DNA from 3 places in the Desemzia sp. FAM 23988 genome. Region 2 is predicted to be linked to each of the others. Evidence: predicted binding sites of a transcription regulator. Region 2 holds the regulator's gene; each other region holds the start of a gene.
The links. Region 2 encodes Rex, which represses fermentation and respiration genes when NADH is low (regulators of the CRP and FNR family bind a similar motif). Its sites were predicted from a motif close to TTGTGAANTANTTCACAA; they were not measured.

Region 1 (8,145 bases), on a different contig from region 2:
CTGTACTGGTTACAAAAGGCAAGAAATAGATGGTTCTGAAAAAACTGGACAACAGTTTTATCTTGTTCAGCATCAACGCGATAAATAACGATAATGCGATCGATACAGGAACGACTCCCAATACAAAAATGAAGGTGTTTTTTAGGGCAATATGAAAATTAGGGTCTTGGAAAATCTCCACGAAGTTTCCGATACCATATTCGTTGACGATATCCTGGAAAAAATTGTAATCCGTATAAAAGCTCATCGCCAAAGATTTAAAAATCGGGTAAATATTGAATGTCAGCATAACGATCAACATGGGGGCTAAGTACATATAGGCTTTTAAAGAGCTTTTCCAAGTTGGTTTCTGGATCATTGAGCAACCTCCTCCTCCATCAGCAACGCTTGCCCTGCAGCATCAAAGTAAAGGACATCCTTTGCGTCAATCGTCAGATGAAGGGTCTCACCGATTTGAAATTCCCCTGTTATATTATTGGCAACAATAGCCAGTCCATCTTGGATTAATTTGATCGATGTGTCTTTCCCGATCCGCTCGATATGAGTGACTTCTCCCGTGTAAAAAGCTTTAGTAGGATCTATTGTTTGGACGATGTTTTCAGGGCGAACACCGATTTTCTTCACTTGCTGCTGGATCATTTCAGGAAGTTCCAACGTAGAAAGGTTGATCCGCGAATCATCTGCATCAAATGTATTGATGGCTGGATTCCCTAAAAATTCCGCTACAAATAAATTACTTGGGTGCTCGTAAAGTTTTTGCGGCTCGCTGATTTGTTGAATGTGTCCTTCATTTAATACCATCACATGATCTGAGATGCTCAACGCTTCTTCTTGATCATGAGTCACAAAAATAGTGGTAACATTAGTTTCTTGCTGGATACGGCGAATCTCTTCGCGCATCTCGATTCGCAAACGGGCATCTAAATTGGATAACGGTTCATCCATCAATAAAATATCCGGCTCTTTTGCTAGCGCTCGGGCAATGGCAACTCGCTGCTGCTGTCCACCTGAAAGTTGCTTAGGTTTCTTATGTATGTGGTCTTCGATCTGTACAAGCTTGGCTAATTCCAGTGCACGTTCTTTCCGTTGCTTTTTAGGCATCTTTACCATTTTCAACGGGAACATAATATTTTCTAGAACAGACAAATGAGGGTACAAGGCGTAATTTTGAAAAACCATGCCCACTTTTCTTTTTACAGCATCTTGCTTGGTGACCTCTTTCTCATTGAAAAATATTTTCCCTTTCGTAGGAAAGGTTAATCCTGATATCAACATCAAAGTCGTTGATTTTCCACAGCCGCTTGGTCCTAATATAGAAACCAGCGAATGTTCGGGAATAACAAAATTCAGATCATGCAATACTTCTTTGTCTCCATAATCCATAGCAATTTCTTCAAAATGAACTTGCACACTTTTCACCTCTTATTTTTTCTTTACTGCTTTCCTATCCAAAAACATTGTAACAAACCAGAATGGATTTGGATACATAAATTTAATGTAAAGTTCGTGATTTAACAAGTTCGTTTGTTTTGTTTTTGTAAACATATTGCTTAAAATGTGCATTTGTTGTATATTGTAGTACTGGAGGCTTTATCTATAAAGCAACTATATAGGTTTAATAACTATAAATCGTTCGTGTTTAACCGAGATGTATTTGGATTACTCACAGAAGATTTCACACAATAGAAAAAGGGCTGCCTCTTTTATGAGACAACCCCTTTTCTATCGTGCCTATTCATTTTATTGAGGATCAACTACCTCGTATTCACCCGTCATCGGGTCCATTTTCTTAACTTGTTCATTAGACATTGTGAACTCGAACATACCGACCATATTGGACAGTTCTACTCCATCTACTTCGTGAGAGTTGCGAATCTCGACTTGATAAGTATCATCATCTAATTTTGAAGTAAAGAATTGATTATTTTCTGGAGAGATTCCAGTTTGTGCAATGACTTGTTCTAAAACAAAAACCTCTTCTTCTTCAGGAGTTAACGCTGTTTCAACACTTTCTGACTCTTCTGTTTCAGTACTCTCACTGCTGCTTTCGGATTGAGTGGCTTCTGGTTGACTTGCTTCTTGTTCTTTACTTGCCAACCAAGTTTTAATTTCTTCATCAGAAGCTTCTAGAATATCATTTCCTGTAGCAGCCGCGTATTCTTGACTGATCAATACAGAATTTCGTTCATCTTTATAAACAGAATTTTCAACTAACTCATAAGTAGGTTCTTCTTTCATCGTTTCAACTTGTGCACTGCTGATTTTATCTCTTAAGTCTTGGGCTTTCGCTTCTAAATCAGCATATTCAGAAAGATCATTTTGCAACAATAAATCAATCGTCCCGCCGGCTTCACTATATTTTCCAGATTCAAACAGAACCACACTGTCATCGTACATATTTTGATAGACTTCTTCTGATTGAGTGACTTCAACACTCGATTGGCTGTCTGCAGAGCTTGCGTTGCTTGCGCTACCTCCCCCATTTCCACATGCTCCAATAACCAGTGTACTTAGAAAAAGAACTGCTGTTGCAACTTTTTTGTTTCTCATGATATAGCCTCCTTGTTTCCATTATTTTAAAGCTAATACATTGGTAAACACAATTCATCAGCTTAGACACTCAGTGTTTATTCCTTTACAGAAGCAAACTCTGAATCCCTTGATTCAATTATATAATAATAAAACTAAATTACTATTAAAATTTGCTATCCCTTTCTATAAATATTCTTCTTGTGAATACAATTCATCTAATACTATAATGAATAAAGCAAGGAGGTGGAACAATATGAAAAATTTTATACAAGAGTTTAAAGAATTTGCTTTTAGAGGGAATGTTCTGGACTTAGCAATTGGGGTCGTTATCGGTTCAGCTTTTACAGGAATCGTGACTTCACTTGTGGACAACATTATCAGCCCCGTGGTTGGTGCTCTTACCGGCGGATCTGATTTATCGAACCTTTCTTTCACGATTGTTGGAGTAGAACTTACTTACGGAGCTTTTATCAGTTCAGTGATCGACTTTTTGATTATTGCATTTGTTATCTTTCTATTTGTGAAAGTCATCAATAATGCCCAAGGCAAATTCATGAAACAGGTTGAGGAAGAAGAGATAGAGGTGGAAGTACCTCCTTCTGAGCAATATTTAAAAGAAATCCGTGACTTGCTGGCCAAGGATAAAGGCACTTCTATCTAATGAACAAAATCAAAAGACACTTCACTCAAAATAGAGAGAAGTGTCTTTTAGCTTAACCTTTATAAGTAGCGTATAAAATTTCTTTCAACTCTGCAATCAATGGTTCTTTTGGATTAGCTGTCGTACATTGATCCTCAAAGGCTAATTCTGCTAATCTGTCTGCCGCTTGATCCAGTTGTTTTTTTGTAACTCCTTGCTCTTTCATACTCATCTGAATATTCAGTTTTTTCCCTAATTCGTAGATTTTTTGAATCAAAGCTTCTACCAATTCAGCTGTCGTTTCTCCTTTTAACCCAAGGTAACGAGCAATTTCAGCATAATCTTCATCTGCTCGGAAATACTCGTACTTCGGAAACAATTGATGTTTTGAAGGAGCTTTAGCATTGTAGCGAATTACATGGGGCATCAAGATTGCATTCGCTCTGCCATGTGGAATCTCAAATTCAGCTCCAATTTTATGTGCTAAAGAATGATTGATCCCTAAGAAGGCATTTGCAAAAGCCATCCCTGCTAAAGTAGAAGCATTGTGCATTTTTTCGCGGGCCTCTTCAGTAGCAAAAGCATAGGATTCTTCCAAATATTCAAAAACCAGTTTGATAGCTTGTAAACTAAGGCCTTTTGTATAATCGCTTGCCATAACAGAAACATAGGATTCTATTGCATGAGTCAATACGTCCATCCCAGTATCTGCCGTAATGGATTTAGGCACTGTCATCACGAATTGAGCATCAATGATGGCCACATCTGGTGTCAACGCATAATCAGCCAGCGGGTACTTCACATTGATCGCGTTATCTGTAATAACGGTAAACGGAGTTACTTCTGAACCAGTTCCTGATGTGGTAGGGATAGCAACAAATTGTGTTTTTTTCAAATCTGGAATCTTGTACGCTCTCTTACGAATGTCTAAGAATTTTTGTTTTGCACCATCAAAATCAGATTCTGGTTGTTCATAGAATAACCACATTCCTTTAGCCGCATCCATAGCCGATCCACCACCTAAGGCAATGATTGTATCCGGTTGGAATTCTCGCATAGCTGCTGTTCCGCGATTGACCGTTTCAATAGACGGATTGGGTTCCACATCTGAGAAGATGCGCACAGCTACTGGATTTGAACGTTTCTTCAATTCATTTTCTACAATATCTGCATATCCAAATTGCACCATACCAGGATCACACACTACAAATACACGATTCACATTCGGCATTTTTTGCAAGTATTGGACCGAATTTTTTTCAAAGAAAATTTTTGGCGGTAATTTGAACCATTGCATGTTGTTTCTTCTTTTTGCTACTGTTTTGACATTCAGCAAATTCACTGCAGAAACGTTTGTTGACACGGAATTTCGCCCATGACTACCGCATCCTAAGGTTAGAGATGGCAGCATGTTGTTGTAAATATCCCCGATGCCCCCTTGCGCAGTAGGTGAATTGACAATCACACGACCGGCCTTCATTTGTTCTCCAAATTCTGCTGCTAGATCCATACGATTGGTATGGATGGCTGCAGAATGCCCAAGTCCGCCAAGTTCCAACATTTGTTGGCTTAATTCAAATCCCTGTGCTGTATCGTTCGCTTTCAGCATAGCTAATACAGGAGATAATTTTTCTCTGGATAATGGATATTCACTGCCCACTCCATCTAATTCCGCCACCAATATTTTAGTGCCCTTTGGTGCTTTCAGACCAGCAAGTTTTGCGATGGTGTCTGCCGATTGACCAACGATAGCTGGGTTTACCGCTGTTTTGTCTTTATTCATCACGGTATTTTCCAGTAAAGCCAACTCTTTTTTAGGCACAATATATACTTGTAGACGTTCGAATTCTGCTTTTACTTCATCATAGATCTCTTGATCCACGATTACCGCTTGTTCAGAAGCACAAATCATTCCATTATCAAATGTTTTCGACAGAATAATGTCGTTTACAGCCCGCTTGATTTTAGCTGTTTTTTCAATGTAGCTTGGTACGTTTCCAGGACCTACACCAAGTGCCGGTTTTCCTGTAGAATAAGCCGCTTTTACCATTCCTGATCCCCCAGTAGCCAGTACAACCGCAATATCATGGTGATTCATCAGCGTATTCGTGGCTTCTAACGAGGGTGTCTCGATCCATTGAATAATATTCTTTGGTGCCCCTGCTTTTACCGCAGCTTCATACAATACTCTAGCCGCTTCAGCGGATGATTTTTGAGCACTTGGATGAAAAGCAAAAATAATCGGATTCCTTGTTTTTACAGCAATCATGGCTTTAAACATCGTTGTAGAAGTTGGATTAGTTACCGGAGTTACTCCGCACACTACTCCGACCGGACTTGCAATCGTCATTAACCCGGCTTGTTCATCATCCTGAATGACGCCAACTGTTTTATCATTTTTGATATCATGCCAAATGGATTCTGTTGCAAACATATTTTTCACACATTTGTCTTCATAAACGCCACGTTTAGTTTCTTCCACGGCTAATTTAGCCAAGCGCATATGGTCATTCAGTCCAGCCAACGACATTTGATGGACAATGTAATCAATTTTTTCTTGATTAAAGTCTTCCAACTCTGTCAACGCTTTTTTAGCTTTAGTTGTGTACCCTTGAATAACATCCTCAACGGAAACTTCTTTTGTTTTAAATTCTCTTAGCACTTCTTGCATATTCCTATTCCTCCAAACTTTGTTATCTATTTCACATATGATATTACCTCATTTTTTTTAGAAAGTAAATCATTTTATGTGATTAAATTCGCTTATTTTAAACTTCTATTTTCGAACTAAAAAATGTTATAACAGGATCGACGAATAATTAGTACAGTTGTTTTGTTAATAATTGAGCATATATGGTCTGTATTTTTTCTCTAAGTGCTTTTAAAATTAAACAAAAAAATCCATTTAATTAGACAGAAAATTAAATGGATTTTTTGCTCTTCTTTTAATTTATCTCATGATAGTGTGAATAAACTTCCTGCTTTTTCATAGCGCGTATTTTAGCCACTTCTTTAATAGCCTCTTTACTGCGCAGGCGTTGTTCCTCCATGACTTGTGTAACATGCTCTCTGACTGTCCATTTTTGCCAACTCATATCTTCTTCCGGACACAAGGAGCTTTCGCTGTTTCCTTCAACAATCACACAAAATTCTCCACGAATCTCTGTGTTTTGCGCCCATTCCTGAACTTCTTCTATCGTCCCTCGAATAAATTCTTCGTACCGCTTCGTCAACTCACGACATAAAACGATCTTTCTAGTTTCGCCTAATACCGTGCTCATATTCTTCAGCACTTCTTTCAACCGGTGCGGGGATTCATACAAGATGAACGTTTCCGGCCGCAAATTCAATTCTTCTAGCGCTTCTACTTGATCTTTCTTTTTACGCGGCAAAAAACCGTAAAAATAAAATGGTTGTGGACTCAAACCTGAAGCGATCAATGCTGTCAGAGCTGCATTTGCTCCAGGAAGTGGCACGACCGAAATACCTGCTTCAATACAAGCTACTACTAAATCATGTCCAGGGTCGCTAATAGAAGGCATGCCCGCATCACTTACTTGAGCGATATCCTGTCCGTCTTCCAACCGATCGATCAATTGGCCGATCCGTTCTTGGGAATTGTGTTCATGAAAACTGATTTGACTCGTATGGACATCAAAATGATTCAATAATTTTTGCGTATTTCGCGTATCTTCTGATGCAATCAAATCGACTTCTTTTAAAAGACGGATCGCCCGAAACGTCATATCTTCTAAATTCCCTATCGGAGTAGGAACGAGATACAATGTCCCAGTGGATTGCGGCTCAAAACTCTTTTGCTGAAACATCTGCTGTTTCCTCCTTAGTGTTTAACATTTCCATATTCACCACACATGCTGAATCTGCGGAAAGAGGAAATTCAACTCCTTGTTGCATCAAGTACTGTATTTTTCGTTTGCGCGTTTGCTGTTTAAACGCATATTCTGCCTTAGTGGCTTCGCTTCTTGTAGCAAATGCTTCCGCATAGACCATATGCACCGGACGCCTTTTAACAGGTTTGGTGTATTTGGCCCCAGTGCCAGAATTATGTTCCTCTTCACGCCGTTTTAATTCTGTGGTATAGCCGCCATAAAAGGTGCCGTCATTGCAATACAAGACATAGAAATAACTAATGGTGTTCTTTTCCAAATAACATAGCACTCACTTCCGGTAAATAATGGTTCTCTTCATCATAAACAATCAATGGAGGCAGCACGCGGAATCCCGTATCTTTTCCATCTTTGATACCTTCGATCAAAATTGTATTGGCTTCTTTCCCAATTTTTGGATAAACAAACCGCAATTTTTTAGGCGCCAAGCGATGAGCTTTCATTGTTTCTAAAATCTCCAACAATCGGTCTGGGCGATGGACAAAATAAGCTTTTCCATTCATTTTCAATAATCCGCTAGTCACTTTCATCACTTCGTCTAAATTCGTATGTAATTCATGACGCGCAATAGCCAAATGCTGGTTCGGATTACGAGTGCTTTTTTCGGTAGCTGCAAAATAAGGCGGATTACAAGTCACTACGTCTACAGAATCATGTTTGATCCAATTTGCAGCATCTCCTATTGCCCCATTAATAATGGACACCTTTGTTTCCAACTGATTCATCTGAATACTTCTTTCAGCCATGTTTGCTAAACGTTTTTGCAATTCGATTCCAATGATCGGGCTTTTCGTCTTTTGACTTAAGATCAGTCCAATAACTCCATTCCCCGCACATAAATCGACAACTTTTCCTTTATGATGCTTTGGAACTTGAGCAAAATCAGCTAATAAAATAGCATCCAGTGAAAAAGAAAATACAGAAGGACTTTGGATAATATCCAAGTCTTGACTGATAATTCGATCTACTCGTTCGTCACTTTGTAGCAACTGGTCCATGCACGTCACACATCCTTCATTCAGTATACTTTTTTTATTATAGCATAATGCAGCTCTCCGTTTTAAG
Region 2 (8,145 bases):
AAGTTGGTCTCCAAAAATCCATGATATCATTTGTCAGATAAGCACTTTGGTCGCCTAAACTTAAAATACGAGGGTCAGCACTAATGACCATTGCTACAGCTCCGGCTCCTTGAGTTACTTCTCCTGAAGTTCTCAAGCCGTATCTAGAAATATCTGAACCTAATACCAATACCTGACTCTCTGGATTCAAAGCAATATGCCCTTTAGCTAACTGGATTCCTGCTGTAGCTCCATAACAGGCTTGTTTGATTTCAATCGAACGAGCGCTGGATTGAATGCCCAGCAAATCATGCACATAAACAGCTCCTGATTTAGAGCTATCGACTCCTGATTCTGTACCAAAAATAACCAAATCGATTTTTTCCAAATTTTCTTTATCTAATATTCTTAAGGCTGCATTTGCAGCTAATGTTACTGAATCTTGAGTAACCGGTGAAACGGCCATTTGTTCCTGTCCGATACCAATCGTGTATTTTGCTGGATCCACTCCTCGAGCTTCTGCCAACTTCTCCATATCAATAAATGTATGAGGTGTATAAAAACCAATTTTATCTATCCCTATATTCAAGTTGATCTCCCCTTTTATTCGTAATCAATTGCTCTCCGAATCTTCTCCATCTTTAACGATAAAACAACTTTCTTGAGAACACAACTGAGACAAATGAAATTTAACAATAACTTATGAAATTGGGCAAAATGATAGTTTTAAGGAAATCTTATAGTGTATTCGGCTCAGTTTATCGTAAAATAGACGTATCAATACTTAATCGTATAAAAATTAGTTGGAGGAGATCAATTATGGAAGAAGTAGTAATTGTCAGTGCAGTCCGTACACCAATCGGGTCTTTAGGAGGTCAATTTAAAGATACTTCAGCTGTTCAACTGGGCACCGTGGCTGCTACAGAAGTCTTACACCGCTCTCATTTGCAGCCGGAAGATGTGGACTCAGTGATTTTTGGTAATGTCTTACAGGCAGGTTTGGGACAAAACCCTGCACGCCAAATCTCTATTCATTCTGGAATTCCCAATACTATCCCTGCTATGACGATAAATGAAGTGTGCGGTTCAGGATTGAAAGCTGTTATTTTAGCCAGCCAAGCTATTCAAGTTGGAGATGCCAAAGTCGTGTTGGCTGGTGGAACAGAAAATATGTCTCAAGCTCCTTATTTATTAAAAAATCAACGTTTTGGCAGCAAATTAGGCGATACCAACGCCGTCGACAGCTTGGTACATGATGGTCTGACAGATGCTTTCAATCAGCAGCATATGGGAATCACAGCCGAAAATGTGGCTGAACGGTATCATGTGAGCCGTGAAGAACAAGACCAATTTGCCTTGGATTCACAAATCAAAACCGCAACAGCTCAAGAAAATGACTGGTTCAAGGATGAGATCGTTCCAGTATCTGTCCAAATAAAACGTGAAACACAACTCATCTCAGAAGATGAATATCCTCACAAAGAAACAACCATAAAAAAATTGCAAAAACTACGGCCGGCTTTTAAAAAAGAGGGAACCGTAACAGCTGGAAATGCTTCTGGCATTAACGACGGTGCAGCCGCAATCTTGCTGATGGCTAAAACTGAATCTGAAAAACGAAACATCCCTTATTTAGCAACGATCAAAGGGTATTCAGAAGTGGGAACCGATCCTGAAATCATGGGTTATGCACCATATACTGCTGTTCAAAAAGTATTTGAAAAAACGAATTTCACAAAAGAAGACATCGATTTATATGAATTCAATGAAGCTTTTGCTTCCCAAAGCATTGCTTCGGTGCGCGATTTAGAACTTCCTACTGAGAAAGTCAATATCCATGGCGGTGCTATCGCATTAGGACACCCAATCGGCGCCTCGGGCTCACGCATTTTAGTCACTCTTTTAAATGCGATGAAACAAAACAACAAAAAGCGCGGCCTAGCCACACTATGCGTAGGAGGCGGAATAGGCATCGCAATGATTATTGAGAGCGCGGAACAAGGCGTTTAGCCTATCGAATATAAAGGTTCTACAATATTTGACGTTGGTAAGTAAAAAAAACTTAATTCTAAACCTTTTAGAAGCTCATTCCTAGAAATTTATGGAGGACTATGGGGTTGGTTGTAGCCATGAAAAAGGAAGCAATGGGAATTACTTAGCGTTAGGCTTTAGCCGTTACGCTAAGTTTGAAGCTTGCAAGCCTTGAGATGTGGCTTTCAGCTCAAGGCGTTCCCATGGCTTTCCATAAGCAACACCATAGGCCGGAGGAAATTTCTTTACCAACGCTAGAAGATGAAGAGCCAATATAAAACACCTTTAACTGTTAGATATTCTTCTAATCAATTCATTGGACAATCAACAGTATCCCTGTTATTTTTAGAGTGATTTAAAAGTCATACTAAACAGGGAGGGATACCGGATGAAAACTCTAGACAGTATTGCTTTAGCTTTATTGATCGTTGGTGGTTTGAATTGGTTGTTGGTTGGACTTTTTGAATTTGACTTAGTAGCTACTTTATTTGGCGGACAAGACACTCTCTTATCTAAAATTGTGTATATCATCGTTGGTCTATGTGCTTTATACTGCTTGAAATTTTTTGGATTACTATCCAGAGATAACCATAAACACTAAAATTCTCGTATATTCTAACATTGGTAAAGAAATGAATTTTTACTTACCAACGTTAAATAGTGGAGAACTGAAAATAATCGAAAAAAACAAGGGAGTGAGGCTTTTGCCTCACTCCCTTGTTCAATAATCTTAAAATAACTTTCTTACATCATACCGCCCATGCTTGGGTCCATTCCTGGAGCTGCTGGTGCTGCTGGTTCTGGATGATCTGCTACTACGGCTTCAGTCGTTAACAATAATGCCGCTACACTTGCAGCATTTTGTAGAGCTGAACGAGTCACTTTAGTTGGGTCTGTAATTCCAGCCTCAATCATGTTTACCCATTCGTCTGTTGCCGCATTGTATCCAACACCTGGTTCAGCAGTTTTCATTTTTTCAACAATTACTGAACCTTCCATTCCTGCATTTGCAGCGATTTGGCGAATTGGCTCTTCTAACGCACGAACAACGATTTTCACACCTGTTGCAACGTCGCCTACAGCTTCAATTTCAGCAACTTTGCTTTGAACGTTGATATAAGCAGTCCCACCACCAGCGATGATTCCTTCTTCAACAGCTGCACGTGCTGCATTCAAAGCATCTTCAATACGTAATTTACGTTCTCTTAATTCAGTTTCTGTTGCAGCACCCACACGAATAACGGCAACTCCACCAGCTAATTTTGCAATACGTTCTTGTAATTTTTCTTTGTCAAATTCAGAAGTTGTTTCTTCTGCTTGAGCTCTCAATAATGCTACACGTTGGCTGATCGTATCTGTTGAACCAGCGCCTTCTACAATAGTTGTCGCATCTTTAGTAACAGCCACTTTACTTGCATGTCCTAATTGTTCTACTGTAGTATCTTTCAATTCAAGACCTAGGTCTTCTGTGATTACAGTACCACCAGTTAAAATAGCAATGTCTTCTAACATCGCTTTACGACGATCCCCAAATCCAGGAGCTTTAACAGCTGCAACATTGAAGGTACCGCGTAATTTGTTCAAGACTAATGTAGGCAATGCTTCGCCATCAATATCTTCAGCAATAATCAACAACGGACGACCTTGTTGCAAGATTTGTTCCAATAATGGAAGAATATCTTGAATGTTTGAGATTTTTTTATCGGTAATCAAAATGTATGGATTTTCTAAGTTAGCTTCCATTTTATCGTTATCTGTAACCATGTATTGTGACAAGTATCCACGATCAAATTGCATACCTTCTACAACATCTAGTTCAGTTTCGATTCCTTTAGATTCTTCGATCGTGATAACACCATCGTTGCCCACTTTTTCCATAGCGTCTGCTAATAAAGCACCGATTTCTGGATCTCCTGAAGAGATAGAAGCGATTTGTGAAATGGATTCTTTTGTTTCCACTTTACGAGAAACAGCTAATAATTCCTTAACAGCTACTTTAGTGGCTAATTCAATTCCAGCTCGAATCCCTACCGGGTTTGCGCCTGCAGTAACGTTTTTCATTCCTTCGCGAACAATCGCTTGGGTTAAAACAGTGGCAGTAGTTGTACCATCACCAGCTGTATCATTGGTTCTTGAAGCTACTTCAGAAACTAATTGAGCTCCCATGTTTTCAAAGCGGTCTTCTAATTCGATTTCTTTTGCGATCGTCACTCCATCATTAGTGATTAATGGCGAACCGTAAGATTTGTCTAAAACTACATTTCTTCCTTTGGGTCCAAGTGTTACTTTAACAGTATCTGCTAATTTATCTACTCCACGTAATAATGCAGCACGTGCGTCTTCAGAAAATTTAATATCTTTAGTCATTTTCTTTCACCTCATCAGATTGATTTTTATTCGTGTACATGTCTTTATTTACGTTTAGTCTACGATTGCGATGATATCGCTCTCTTTGATCACTAAATATTCAGTACCATCATACTTCACTTCAGAACCAGCGTATTTTTCGAAAAATACTGTATTTCCAACGACAACTGAAAGCTCAGCTTTTGTTCCGTTATCGAGTATACGCCCAGCACCAACAGCAACTACTTCACCAGTTTGTGGTTTTTCTTTTGCTGTACCAGCCAAAACGATACCACTTGCTGTTGTTTCTTCTTCTTTTGTGACTTTAATGATGACACGATCTCCTAAAGGTCTTAACACGTAAATCCCTCCAATTATAGTTTTTCTTTGTTAGCACTCACTCTAAAAGAGTGCTAAATCACTTCTTCATCATATCAAACTGTAAAAATTTTGCAAGTATTTTTTACTCTTGAAAAAGAAAAAGAGTGCCCTTTTATTTAAGGAAGAAATACTTCAAGAAGAAAGCAAAAATTGCTTTAGTGGTATGAGACTTATGTTATACTGTTTATTGAACATCTTTTTTTAAAACTGTTTTACGTCCAAATGCAGTACCATTACAAAGGTGCATTGCTCACTTTATATAGTCTTGTTCTTTTTTAGTGCAACTGTAAATAATTACTTAAAGAAGGTTTTAAACACATGAAGAATTTAATTAAGTCTCCATATGCAAAAATCATTCTCATCTATATTATAGCTCAATTTTTCCCAGTGATAGTGTTGTTTTTTGTACCAGCTAAAGCTGTAGCAGACGCCAGCATTTATGGTACTATCGCCGGTTTCGTGATTGGAGCTATCCTAATGTTTATCGTTAATCATCGGTCTACATTTGATAATAGTCTAGAGAAAACGCCCAGCAATTCTAAAAAATCGATTGTTTTTTGGGGAGTAGGAGGAATGTTTTTAGCTTTTGTTGGTCAATACTTAGCTGTATTTATCGAAACATTCTTGCTCAATACACCTTTAGGGTCACAAAACACTGCAGAGCTCGTTTTCACTGTGAATAAATACCCTATTTTCTTGATTCTAGTAGCTATCTTTGGTCCTATTATGGAAGAGTTTGTATTTAGGAAAGCTATCTTTGGTTATCTTTATGACATTACTGGAGGAATCGGTGCTGCTGTGATCAGTTCATTGATATTTGCCTTTATTCACTTTGATGGTCATTACTTGCTTTATTCGATTATGGGGTTTGTTTTCTGCTATTTGTACTGGAAAACAAAATCGATTGCTGCTCCAATTATTGCTCACGCTTTAATGAATGCTACCGTTACAGTAGCTAACTTATGGCTATACTAATAGTGTTTATAGTAGAAAGGAACTTTTAACGTTCATGAAAAAAAGAGATTTTATTATTCAAATTGTTTTCAATTATGTTCTTGCAGCTATTTTTATCTGGTTTGCAATTGACTACGTTGGTGAATTTGGTTGGGGATTCTTCTCTATCATTTTTGTATTGTTTGCCACACGAGATGTGGTAAGAGCTACGAAGATTTTACAAATCTATCTCAAACTAAAAAAAGGCAACAAACCGTAAATAGGTTTGTTGCTTTTTTTAATCTAATAGCAATAAAGTATCATCACTGTCTGAGTCTGCTTTATAGTGATCGATAAAATAGATAAGAGTCTGCAATTCATTCGCTAAATCCACGTTTTGTACTCGAACTTCTTCTGGTACGGAAATACGAATCGGTGTAAAGTTCAGTATTCCTTTAACGCCAGCTTCAACGAGATTATTTGCAGCATCTTGAGCTGCTGAAGTAGGTACAGTCAGCATAACTACATCGATTTGTTGCATTTTCAACTGTTGTACCATGTCTTCCATTGGATAAACCGGTACTCCAGATTGAATCGTTCCTACAATATCCTTGTTGATATCAAAGGCAGCACTGATGCGCATGTTGTTCCCTTGATGGAAATTGTAATTTAATAAAGCATGTCCTAAGTTACCCACACCAATTAATGCCACGTTCGTTAGTCGGTCTTGTTTCAATGTTTTACTGAAAAAATGCATCAGCGTTTCAACATCGTATCCATAACCTCTTTTTCCTAGAGCTCCGAAATATGAAAAATCGCGTCGAATCGTAGCGCTATCTACTTTCACAGCTTCACTTAATTCAGTTGATGACACACGTTCTTTTCCATCTTCATGCAAATACCGTAAATATCTATAATAAATCGGTAATCTCTTTGCCGTCGCTTTGGGTATTGTATTCGTTGAACCCATCGTTCACTTCACTCACTTTCTTTTATTCAAAATTCACAATATTCGTTAACAAATTATTTGTTTCACAAATTGTCGAGTTTCACATAATAAGATTATAACATCTTCTTATTAAATTACCAGCTTTTTTAAACGGTCATTTCAATATTTTTTTTCGCTTATTTTCTTATCCATACAAAATTCACAAAGAACATTGTGAACCGGCTTTCTTTTTGTTAGTCCAGCCTTCCAGACACTCTCCCACTTAAAGACAGAATATGCTAAACTAAGTGAAAGAGCAGAGATAAGAAATGAGGACAACAAAATGATTCTATTACAAGCTCAACACGTTGCACGTTATTTTGGTGCAGATGTATTGTTTGAGAATATTTATTTAGAAGTACAAGAAAATTCACGTATTGCCCTTGTGGGACGAAACGGTGCCGGCAAATCAACTCTGTTAAAAATCATCGCAGATATTGAACCTCCGGATGCTGGACAAATTTCAAAAGGAAAACAAGTGACTATCGGCTACTTAGCACAAAATACTGGCCTTGACTCTACTCAATCCATTTGGGATGAAATGTTGGAAGTTTTCCAACATGTGATCCAATTAGAAAAGAAAATGCGTCATACCGAAGAAATGTTAGGGGATCCTTCTTTATTAGCCGATGAGGAACTCTATCATGAAACCTTAAAACAGTATGATCAAATGCAGCACGATTTTCGAGAGCAAAATGGTTATGGTTATGAAGCAGAGATCCGCTCTGTTTTACATGGTTTCCGCTTTTTTGAAGAGGATTATGCTAAATCCATCAATCAACTCTCAGGTGGCCAAAAAACGCGTTTAGCTTTAGCGAAATTATTGTTGCAAAAAAAAGACTTATTGATTTTAGATGAGCCTACCAACCATTTGGATATCGAAACATTAAACTGGTTAGAGAACTACTTGCAAACTTATACTGGTGCGTTGCTGATCGTTTCTCATGACCGTTATTTCTTAGATAAAGTAGTTAATGAAGTCTATGACTTAAGCCGTCAAAAAATGCACCATTATAAAGGAAATTATAGTAAATATTTAGACTTGAAAGCTGCACAACTTGAAAAAGAATGGAAAGAATTTGAGAAACAGCAAAAAGAAATTACCAAGTTAGAAGATTTTGTAAACCGCAACTTAGTCCGCGCTTCTACTACCAAACGTGCTCAGAGTCGTCGGAAACAATTGGAAAAAATAGACCGTTTAGATAAACCTCAAGGCGAAGAAAAATCAGCTACATTCAGCTTCCATCCTGCCAAAGAAAGCGGAAATGTCGTGATGTCATTAGAAAACGGAGCTATCGGATATGACCAAACGATTTTATCTGAACCGATCAATATGGATATCCGAAAATACGATGCTATAGCTTTAGTCGGACCAAATGGTGTGGGAAAATCCACACTGCTGAAATCCTTACTCGAAGAACTCCCTCTTATGAAAGGTGAAAAGCGATACGGAACAAATGTGGAAGTTGGCTATTACGATCAAGAAC
Region 3 (8,145 bases), on a different contig from region 2:
TTGTTTTAGCGATTTTCATTAATTCCGCTGTGTTTTCACGTACTTGCGAAACACTCCCAGCAGCACTCGTGATATCTGGTTGATTCATCGTCTGGATCGAATCAATGATTACATATTCTGGTTTGATCTCTTCAATGGTCTGCCGAATAGCGCTCATATCGGTTTCTGGGTAAATATAGAATTTCCCTCCGTCAACGCCTAAGCGAGTTGCCCGCAATTTGATTTGCGTCGCACTCTCTTCTCCAGTCACATAAAGGACTTTTCCGCCTGTCATATTGAGTTGAGCTGAAACTTGCAACAGTAAAGTAGATTTACCAATACCAGGGTCTCCCCCGATCAACACTAAAGAACCCGGAACAACTCCACCGCCCAACACACGATTCAATTCGCCTAATTGCGTTTTGACCCGCGTTTCGGTAGAAACCGTGACATCTTTGACGAGTTGCGCCTTAGCCGTTGCACCGGTCATACTAACGCGACTGCGGCGATCTGTTTTGTCTACTTCCAATTCTTCCATCATTTCATTCCAACTGCCACAATTTGGACAACGTCCCATCCACTTAGGAGATTCATAACCACAAGATTGACAGACAAATTTAGTCGATTTCTTTTTGGCCAAAAGCTGAACCTCTCTTTCTTTTTGATGTTTTATGACTATTCTTATTTTACCACATCTTAAGCCTTCTGGGGCTTCTAGAATGCACAATAAGTTTAAATAACCGTTAAGTTTATTGTCTCTTGTTAAATAATGATACGCAAGAAACTGAAAAATAAGTTTTTGTGCACTTTTGAACCGTTATTTTCCTGAAGACCCAAAACCGCCAGTGCGAAGAATGCCGCTATTTGTATCTTTGTCTGCCTTCAAATAAGGCATAAAGATTCCTTGACCGATACGGTCTCCTTTTTTGATGACGTAATCTGTCAGTCCGTAGTTGATAAATTGAAAATAAATGTGCCCTTCATTTTTTTCATTCCCATAATAATCAGCGTCCACGATTCCTACCCCATTTGGCATAGACAATTGGTTTTTGATCGGGTTGCTGGAACGATTGGCTAATTGCAAGTACTCATCTTCCTGCATATACGCTTTGATCCCTGTAGGAACAAGTGTTGATGCTAGATATTCTTTATTTTCTTGAGGTAAACTCGAAGCTTCATTTTGCTGCAACGCTTGATTTTTTAATAATACATTCCAAATAGTAGGCACTACAATGTCTTCAGCTGCTTGAAAGTCATAGCCTGCTGCTTGCTGTGTAGCTCTCTCTGGCAATGTGATCTCTTTTCCTTCGTAACTTGATACAATTTCAAAACCTCTTACTTTGTTCATTTGTCAGTCCCTTTCTTTATAAAAAAAGCTTTTGTTTTGCGGTTTTCATTTTACTAGTTTAGCATAAGAAAAAGAACTCTTGGAGAAAATTGTTTAGAATCAGCAATTTTTCTGCTCTGAGCAATCTGCACAAATAAATCTTTTGATTTTTGTGCAGTTCAACATTTTAAAAAGATAGCGTTTACAATATACTGGTACTATCAACTAAACAATTACACAAAGGGGACGAATCATATGGTAGAATTAGCTTTAAAACAAATTCATAAACGTTACGACAATAATGATACTTATTCTGTAACAGATTTTAATTTAGATATTAAAGACCGCGAGTTTATTGTGTTTGTTGGCCCATCAGGTTGTGGGAAATCCACAACTTTACGGATGGTTGCTGGATTAGAAGAAATCACTGAAGGCGAATTATGGATCGGCGACACGTTGATGAACGATGTAGCTCCAAAAGACCGGGATATCGCAATGGTTTTCCAAAATTACGCCCTATATCCTCACATGACTGTATACGATAACATGGCCTTTGGATTGAAATTACGCAAATACAAAAAAGAAGAAATCAAACGCCGTGTAGAAGAAGCCGCTGATATCCTAGGCTTAACAGAATACTTGAAACGTAAACCAGCAGCTCTTTCTGGTGGACAACGCCAACGTGTAGCTTTAGGACGTGCAATCGTTCGTGACGCAAAAGTCTTCTTAATGGATGAGCCTTTATCCAACTTAGATGCGAAATTGCGTGTAGCAATGCGTGCAGAGATTGCTAAATTGCACCGCCGCTTAGAAACAACAACTATTTACGTAACCCATGACCAAACGGAAGCGATGACAATGGCAGATCGTATCGTTATCATGAAAGACGGATTCATCCAACAAATCGGTTCTCCAAAAGAAGTTTACGATACACCAAATAACGTTTTTGTTGCCGGATTTATCGGTTCTCCAGCCATGAACTTATTTGAAGTAACATTGGAAGACAATACGATTTCTAATGGAACAGATTTACAAATCGAAGTTCCAGCCGGCAAGTTGAGTTTGTTAAAAGAACGTGGTTATGATGGCAAAAAACTGATTTTCGGTATTCGTCCTGAAGACATCCACAGCGAACAAATCGCTATCGATTCTTCTCCAAATACTGTCGTTAATTCTGAAGTTGTAGTATCAGAACTATTGGGTGCTGAAACTATGCTGTATTCAAAAGTCGGCAATACAGAATTCATAGCTAAAGTAGATGCACGCGACTTCCACAATCCTGGCGAAATGATTGAATTAGCTTTCGACATGAACAAAGGACACTTCTTTGATATCGAAACACAAGAAGTTATTCGCAGAGAGCCAGTAACCATTAAAGCATAACACCAACCCAAGCCCTTTTCTCCCCTTTTACTTAAAAAGTAGAAGGGGTTTTTGTTGTTCCAAAAGACAGTACCCCAGTCGACAGTCGTGTGATTAAGGGTGAACTAAATAAAGTTCCTTATACAGACCGATACTCCAATAAATCACAAAACAACAGCCTGAAAAGTCCTGGATCGGTACTTTTCAGGCTGTTGTTTTTATGAAACGATTGCTTTAAATTCTTCTAATGAGATACCCAGCGGAACCACATCACGGTGCAACTCTAACGGCGGCGTATCTTGCGTATTTTTACCTGACTTGCAAGTAAATGCCAAGTCCATCCCTATTGCTGTTAAGCGTAAAAGATCTCGTTCATTGTAGATTCCAAAAGGATAGGCAAAAACATCAGGCTCTTCTACATAAGTTCCACATGTCGCCAAATCTGCTTTCAATGCTTCGTCAGTAACCGTTTGGATTGCGGAGCTGCCGTCCGCAAATCGTTGATGCAGCAGAGTAGTGTGATTGGCTGTTGTCACTAGACCTTTCATAGCTTCCAGCTCCTCCTTGCTCATAGACACAGAACGACTAGCCAGAAATGGTTCTTCCTGCTCGCTCAACCAACCTAACACTACAAATGAAACAACAGGAAAATCCAATTTTTTCAAGATCGGATAAGCGTACTTTTTAAACGATTGATAAGTATCATCCGCTGTCAGTAAAACCGATTTTTCCCGAATCTCTGCTCCGTTCAAATAAGCCCGAACTTCTTCTAACGTCAAGACATGATACTGCTCCGCTTTTAAGTAGTTCATTTGCGCTTCAAAGTCTTCTACATAGGTAAAGAGTTCACGCGGCAGTGCATCATCATAATCTTGCGTCACTTTGATCGGAGACGGTCCTTGTTCAGTAATTTCTTCTCGTTTACGGAATTCATGGTAACATAATGTGCTAAAACCCATTTCTACTAGCCTTCTTCCAGAATATTTTAGTTTTTAAATCAACTGCCGCCCTGTTTCATCATTGAAAAATAATGGCTAAACTGTATAGAATAATTTGCATCCCGTGGTAAACAATTAGATTTTTTATGGCTAAGCCAAATGTAGTGGCTTTATCTTGCTTATTGGTAAAAACATGAATATTTTTTTGAACAATAGGGAAAATGATCCAGATACCTAACATAAAAACAGAGTTGACTCCTAGTAAAACGGCTAATGTGCTGGCAGCAAAAGCCCCATAGTACAACCAACGGTATAAACGCACAGCAATTGGTTTGCCAATATAAAAAGTTAATGTATAGCGATGGTTGGTAATGTCTGTCTCGTAATCGCAAATGTTATTGGACAACATAATGTTGGCAATCGTAAACACTAACGGCAGAGAAGCTAAAAAGATGGCTGCTACATTTTGGATGCTTCCTGTCAGCGCGAAATTAGGCCATTCTATTGTCAAGGCTGTGATAAAGGTAGAAGGAACATTGATAAAAACGGCAATAAAGAAAATACCAAATCCCATTGTCAAACCAGACATCACTTCACCTAAAGGCATTCTAGAGATCGGGAATGGTCCAAAAGTATATAATATTCCTACCGCAAAACAAATAGCACCTATGACCAGCAGCAAAAGGTTCGTTCGATAAACCAATAACAGACCAATGACAGCAGAAAAAGTTACCATTGCCACAATCAAATAGGTTACTTGCTTCACTGACAACCCAGCTTTTCCTAAAATATTTTCCTGGTCTTTGTAGTCCATGTTTTTTGCTTTGACATAGTCCATCGTATTGTTGATTGCAGTAGTGGCCATATCAAAAACCACCATTGCAAGAAAAAACAGCAAGGTGTTTACTCCATTCAGCTCCGAGAAATAATACAAAGAAAATAAAACACCTAATGTAAAAGGAAATAAACTAGCTAATTTGGTTTTTATCTCAACCAATTCTAAAAAAACAGGTACACTCATTCATACACTTCCTTTAAAGGTTTTTTTGATGCACTCCAGCTTAAACTTATTTATTCACCCAAGTGTATTCCTCATTAGTCAATTCAAAGTTATCCATCAACCCATCTGACGTATAAATTTCTTTTTCTTTGGTAATAAAAACAGCTTCTATATCATCTCGATTGTTCACGTATTCCAATCCATCTTCTAACCCTAATCCAAATACAACTGTTGAAAGAGCATCCCCATCAACAGAACGATTGGAAATAATCGACACGCCAGCAATTTCATTATCAAAAGGGTAACCAGTCTCAGGATTCATCAAATGATGATAAATTTCCCCATCCACTTCAAGATAACGTTCATAGATTCCAGAAGTAACGATTGACCGATCTTTTTGCTTGGTCTTTCCAACGGTTTCTCCTCGTTCAGATAAAGGATCTTGTATCCCGATATTCCAAGCTTCTCCTTCTCTGGTAGGCGAACCTCCCATAACGACTACATTTCCACCTAAATCGATAATAGCCGTGGTGACCCCTGATTCTTCGAATAATACCTTGATCTCATCTGCAATATAGCCTTTAGCAATCGCTCCTAAATCTAAAGCCATTCCTGATTGGGTTAAAAAGATGGTTTGATTTTCTGCATCTAACTCAACTTTGCTGTAATCCACTAGCGGCAATGCTGCATCGATTTCAGCTTGCTCCGGTTTTCTAGCATCATCAAAGCCGATTCTCCATAAATCTGTTATAGGTCCTACAGTATAATCAAATCCGCCATTAGAAACTTCACTGTATTTTGCAGCAGTTTCGATTAAAGGATACACATCATCTGAAAGTTTGACAGCTTCGTCTCCCGCAGCTTCGTTGACTTTGTCGATTTCTGAGCCAGGTTCATTAACAGTTACCTTATCCGCTAATTTCTCGACTCGGGCAAAAGCATTTTCCAGAACTTCCTCTTTCCCTTCATCATACACACGCAATGTTACATAAGTACCCATTAGAAATTCTGTTTGTTCATAGGGCGTGGTGAGCAAGGCTTGCTCTTCTTTCGAGCCGCAGCCGGCCAGTAAAAGAAAAAAAGCTCCCATCATTAGTCCACTTAAGATTTTTTTATGTTGATATATTTTTTTCATTTTATTTCTCCTAACTTCTCGTAATTCATACAAAAACAGGCAGGAACAAAATACATTGCCCCTACCTGTTATTATAAATCAATTAATGAGAATAGAAACTATTAATTATCGATTTCAATGGTATCCGTATTGCCTTCTTCAGCAGCGTCTACTAATTGTTGCGCATACTCTTTGAAAGATTCTGATGAGTGTGTAGCTCCAGTTACTACTTCAACTGCTGCTGGATCTTGAGTTTCAACTAATTGTTCATTTAATTGCGGGAAGTACTCTACTGGACCGACGCCGGAAACTTCTGACATTCTTTCTTGATAAGCTTCGTCTTCAGATTTTTTATCGCCAGCTTCATTTACGTTCTCATAATTTGATTCAGTAATTTCTCCGCCTTTTACAGTAATAGAGAAGTCTGTTTTCCAGCCATTTTCATCCAAGTTTTTCTCTACTAAAGTATATGTTCCATCTTGTAATCCGCCTTCTGAAGCTGCTGATTCAGATGACTCTGTTGCTTCTTCAGAACTGCCGCATGCAGCTAATACCAAAGCTGAAGCTAAAGTTAACGTTGATACTGAGAATAATTTTTTCATTTTATACCCACCCTTTTTTAGTATATGCACTTCTATTTGTGTAAGTATTCACAAATATTTCTTTTCTTTATTACGTACTTATAGTAGCATTGACAGCAAAACAAATCAATCTATTTCACACAATTTAATAATTTTTTCATTAACTATCTGAAAAATTTATGAACATTTCACTTTTAAAAAAAGAAACCTTATTTTATAAGGTTTCTTTTTTACATATCACGAGACAACATTTGCTCAGTAATGGTCAATAGAGTGCTTTTTATTGAATTTTCAGGCAGTCGTTTGATTCGTTTTAACGCTTTTTTAGTATATTTATTGGCTAATTCTTTCGCGCGTTCTTCACCTTTATACAACTGCACCAACTTGTATACTTCTTTGATCTCTTCTTCTGTGATCTGATCTTTTTTTAAAATATAAGGCTCGAATACTTCCCGATTTTCTTGCATGGCAAATAAAAGAGGAGCGGTATAAATACCATTTTTCAAATCGCTCATCATCGGTTTCCCTGCAATCACAGTATCTTGCGTGTAATCCAGTACATCATCAATAATTTGAAAAGCCATACCTATATTATTGCCGATTTGATAAGCTGAATTGGCCATTTTTTCTGAGCCCTTTTCATAGGCCCCAGCATAACAACTCAGCGCAAACAATTGTGCTGTCTTGCCTTGTATTTGTTTCAAATAATTGCGCATAGTCATATTAGAATTGTACTTCATATTCATTTGGTTCAGTTCGCCAACCAAGATGCTTTCCATGCCGTTTTTATCTAATTGCAGCGCCGAAGCATCCGCTGCATAATCTGTGAGCAGACGAAAACAGACAGTAAATAAGTAATCGCCGGTGTATACTGCTACTCGATTGTCATATTGCGTATTAATCGTCTCTTGCCCGCGACGCAAATCAGATTCATCAATGACGTCATCGTGCACCAAAGTTGCTAAATGCAGCACTTCAACAGCAGCTGCAATCGCTCGAGCTTTTTCCTGATCCGTTTCGCTTTTATACTGTGAAAACATTAAGCTAAACGCAGGACGTAATGTTTTACCGCCGGAAGAAAGCAATTGAACGATTTTTTGTTGCACATCTTTATTTTTAATAGTGATGTTTTGTTCGATTAAAGAAATACATGCTTTTAATTCAGTTTGTATCGAAGGATAGTCTTTCCACATTGGGTGAATCTTCATACCAGTTCTCCTCTATTTTTAAAGTGCTTATTTCAGGAAATAATGTCTAGCTCATTTTCAATTTCAACATCAGACTGACTGGGTTCTATTTCAACTAATAAATGATTCGGCAAACAAACAATCGTCTCGCCAAATGCATTGATTTCGCCTTTTCGAACACATAATTGATCATTACAACTTGCATCTGACATATAAATTTTCAATCCATCACGAATCACGGTGTTTTTATGCCCATGGTCATCTGTATAGACATATTCTTCGGTCTGGCCATCATCCGTTAAAATAAACTCTTTAACGATTTCTCCGTTTGCGCTGATCACTGCTTTCAATTCAGCATCTCCAGTCTGAGCTTGCACATACGTAAAAAAAACCAGCGGAAGGAAAGACGCTACCATCAAAGCTAATACAATCATAATATCCCACCGACGAACCATCTTTAGCTGCTTTTTCATTTATCTTCACCTCTGTTGAACGTTTTACAAAAATAAAAGGATGGGACTTTTTGTCCCATCCCCTTTTTAACACATTTTACTTGTTAATACCAGTTTCATAGATGGATTTAATATCTCCATACCACCACTTACTCAACTTATTTTGAATCCATGGTATCACGTAATAGTCTAATCCAAATGCTCT

Region 1: a site for Rex is predicted at 5,863-5,880, ahead of adhE (bifunctional acetaldehyde-CoA/alcohol dehydrogenase). Genes of this name have one in related genera too.
Region 3: a site for Rex is predicted at 6,359-6,376, ahead of ACEN4L_RS04130 (FMN-binding protein). Genes of this name have one in related genera too.

Annotation. Positions count from the first base shown of each region.
Region 1 is NZ_JBGQQS010000010.1:40,115-48,259, reverse strand. Features, by position in the region: gene ACEN4L_RS07410 (carbohydrate ABC transporter permease) at 1-358, opposite strand, end outside; gene ACEN4L_RS07405 (ABC transporter ATP-binding protein) at 355-1,383, opposite strand; gene ACEN4L_RS07400 (hypothetical protein) at 1,741-2,550, opposite strand; gene mscL (large conductance mechanosensitive channel protein MscL) at 2,786-3,193, shown strand; gene adhE (bifunctional acetaldehyde-CoA/alcohol dehydrogenase) at 3,246-5,843, opposite strand; gene rsmI (16S rRNA (cytidine(1402)-2'-O)-methyltransferase) at 6,118-6,999, opposite strand; gene ACEN4L_RS07380 (GIY-YIG nuclease family protein) at 6,977-7,324, opposite strand; gene ACEN4L_RS07375 (tRNA1(Val) (adenine(37)-N6)-methyltransferase) at 7,320-8,078, opposite strand.
Region 2 is NZ_JBGQQS010000003.1:41,810-49,954, reverse strand. Features, by position in the region: gene ACEN4L_RS02800 (hydroxymethylglutaryl-CoA synthase) at 1-568, opposite strand, end outside; gene ACEN4L_RS02795 (acetyl-CoA C-acetyltransferase) at 799-1,989, shown strand; gene ACEN4L_RS02790 (DUF378 domain-containing protein) at 2,399-2,611, shown strand; gene groL (chaperonin GroEL) at 2,755-4,377, opposite strand; gene groES (co-chaperone GroES) at 4,432-4,716, opposite strand; gene ACEN4L_RS02775 (CPBP family intramembrane glutamic endopeptidase) at 5,056-5,712, shown strand; gene ACEN4L_RS02770 (YdiK family protein) at 5,747-5,950, shown strand; gene ACEN4L_RS02765 (redox-sensing transcriptional repressor Rex) at 5,969-6,640, opposite strand; gene ACEN4L_RS02760 (ABC-F family ATP-binding cassette domain-containing protein) at 6,942-8,145, shown strand, end outside.
Region 3 is NZ_JBGQQS010000004.1:145,762-153,906, forward strand. Features, by position in the region: gene radA (DNA repair protein RadA) at 1-619, opposite strand, end outside; gene ACEN4L_RS04105 (dUTP diphosphatase) at 797-1,327, opposite strand; gene ACEN4L_RS04110 (ABC transporter ATP-binding protein) at 1,562-2,689, shown strand; gene ACEN4L_RS04115 (polysaccharide deacetylase family protein) at 2,887-3,627, opposite strand; gene menA (1,4-dihydroxy-2-naphthoate polyprenyltransferase) at 3,686-4,627, opposite strand; gene ACEN4L_RS04125 (FAD:protein FMN transferase) at 4,674-5,741, opposite strand; gene ACEN4L_RS04130 (FMN-binding protein) at 5,843-6,322, opposite strand; gene ACEN4L_RS04135 (polyprenyl synthetase family protein) at 6,532-7,509, opposite strand; gene ACEN4L_RS04140 (NusG domain II-containing protein) at 7,542-7,961, opposite strand; gene ACEN4L_RS04145 (FAD-dependent oxidoreductase) at 8,038-8,145, opposite strand, start outside.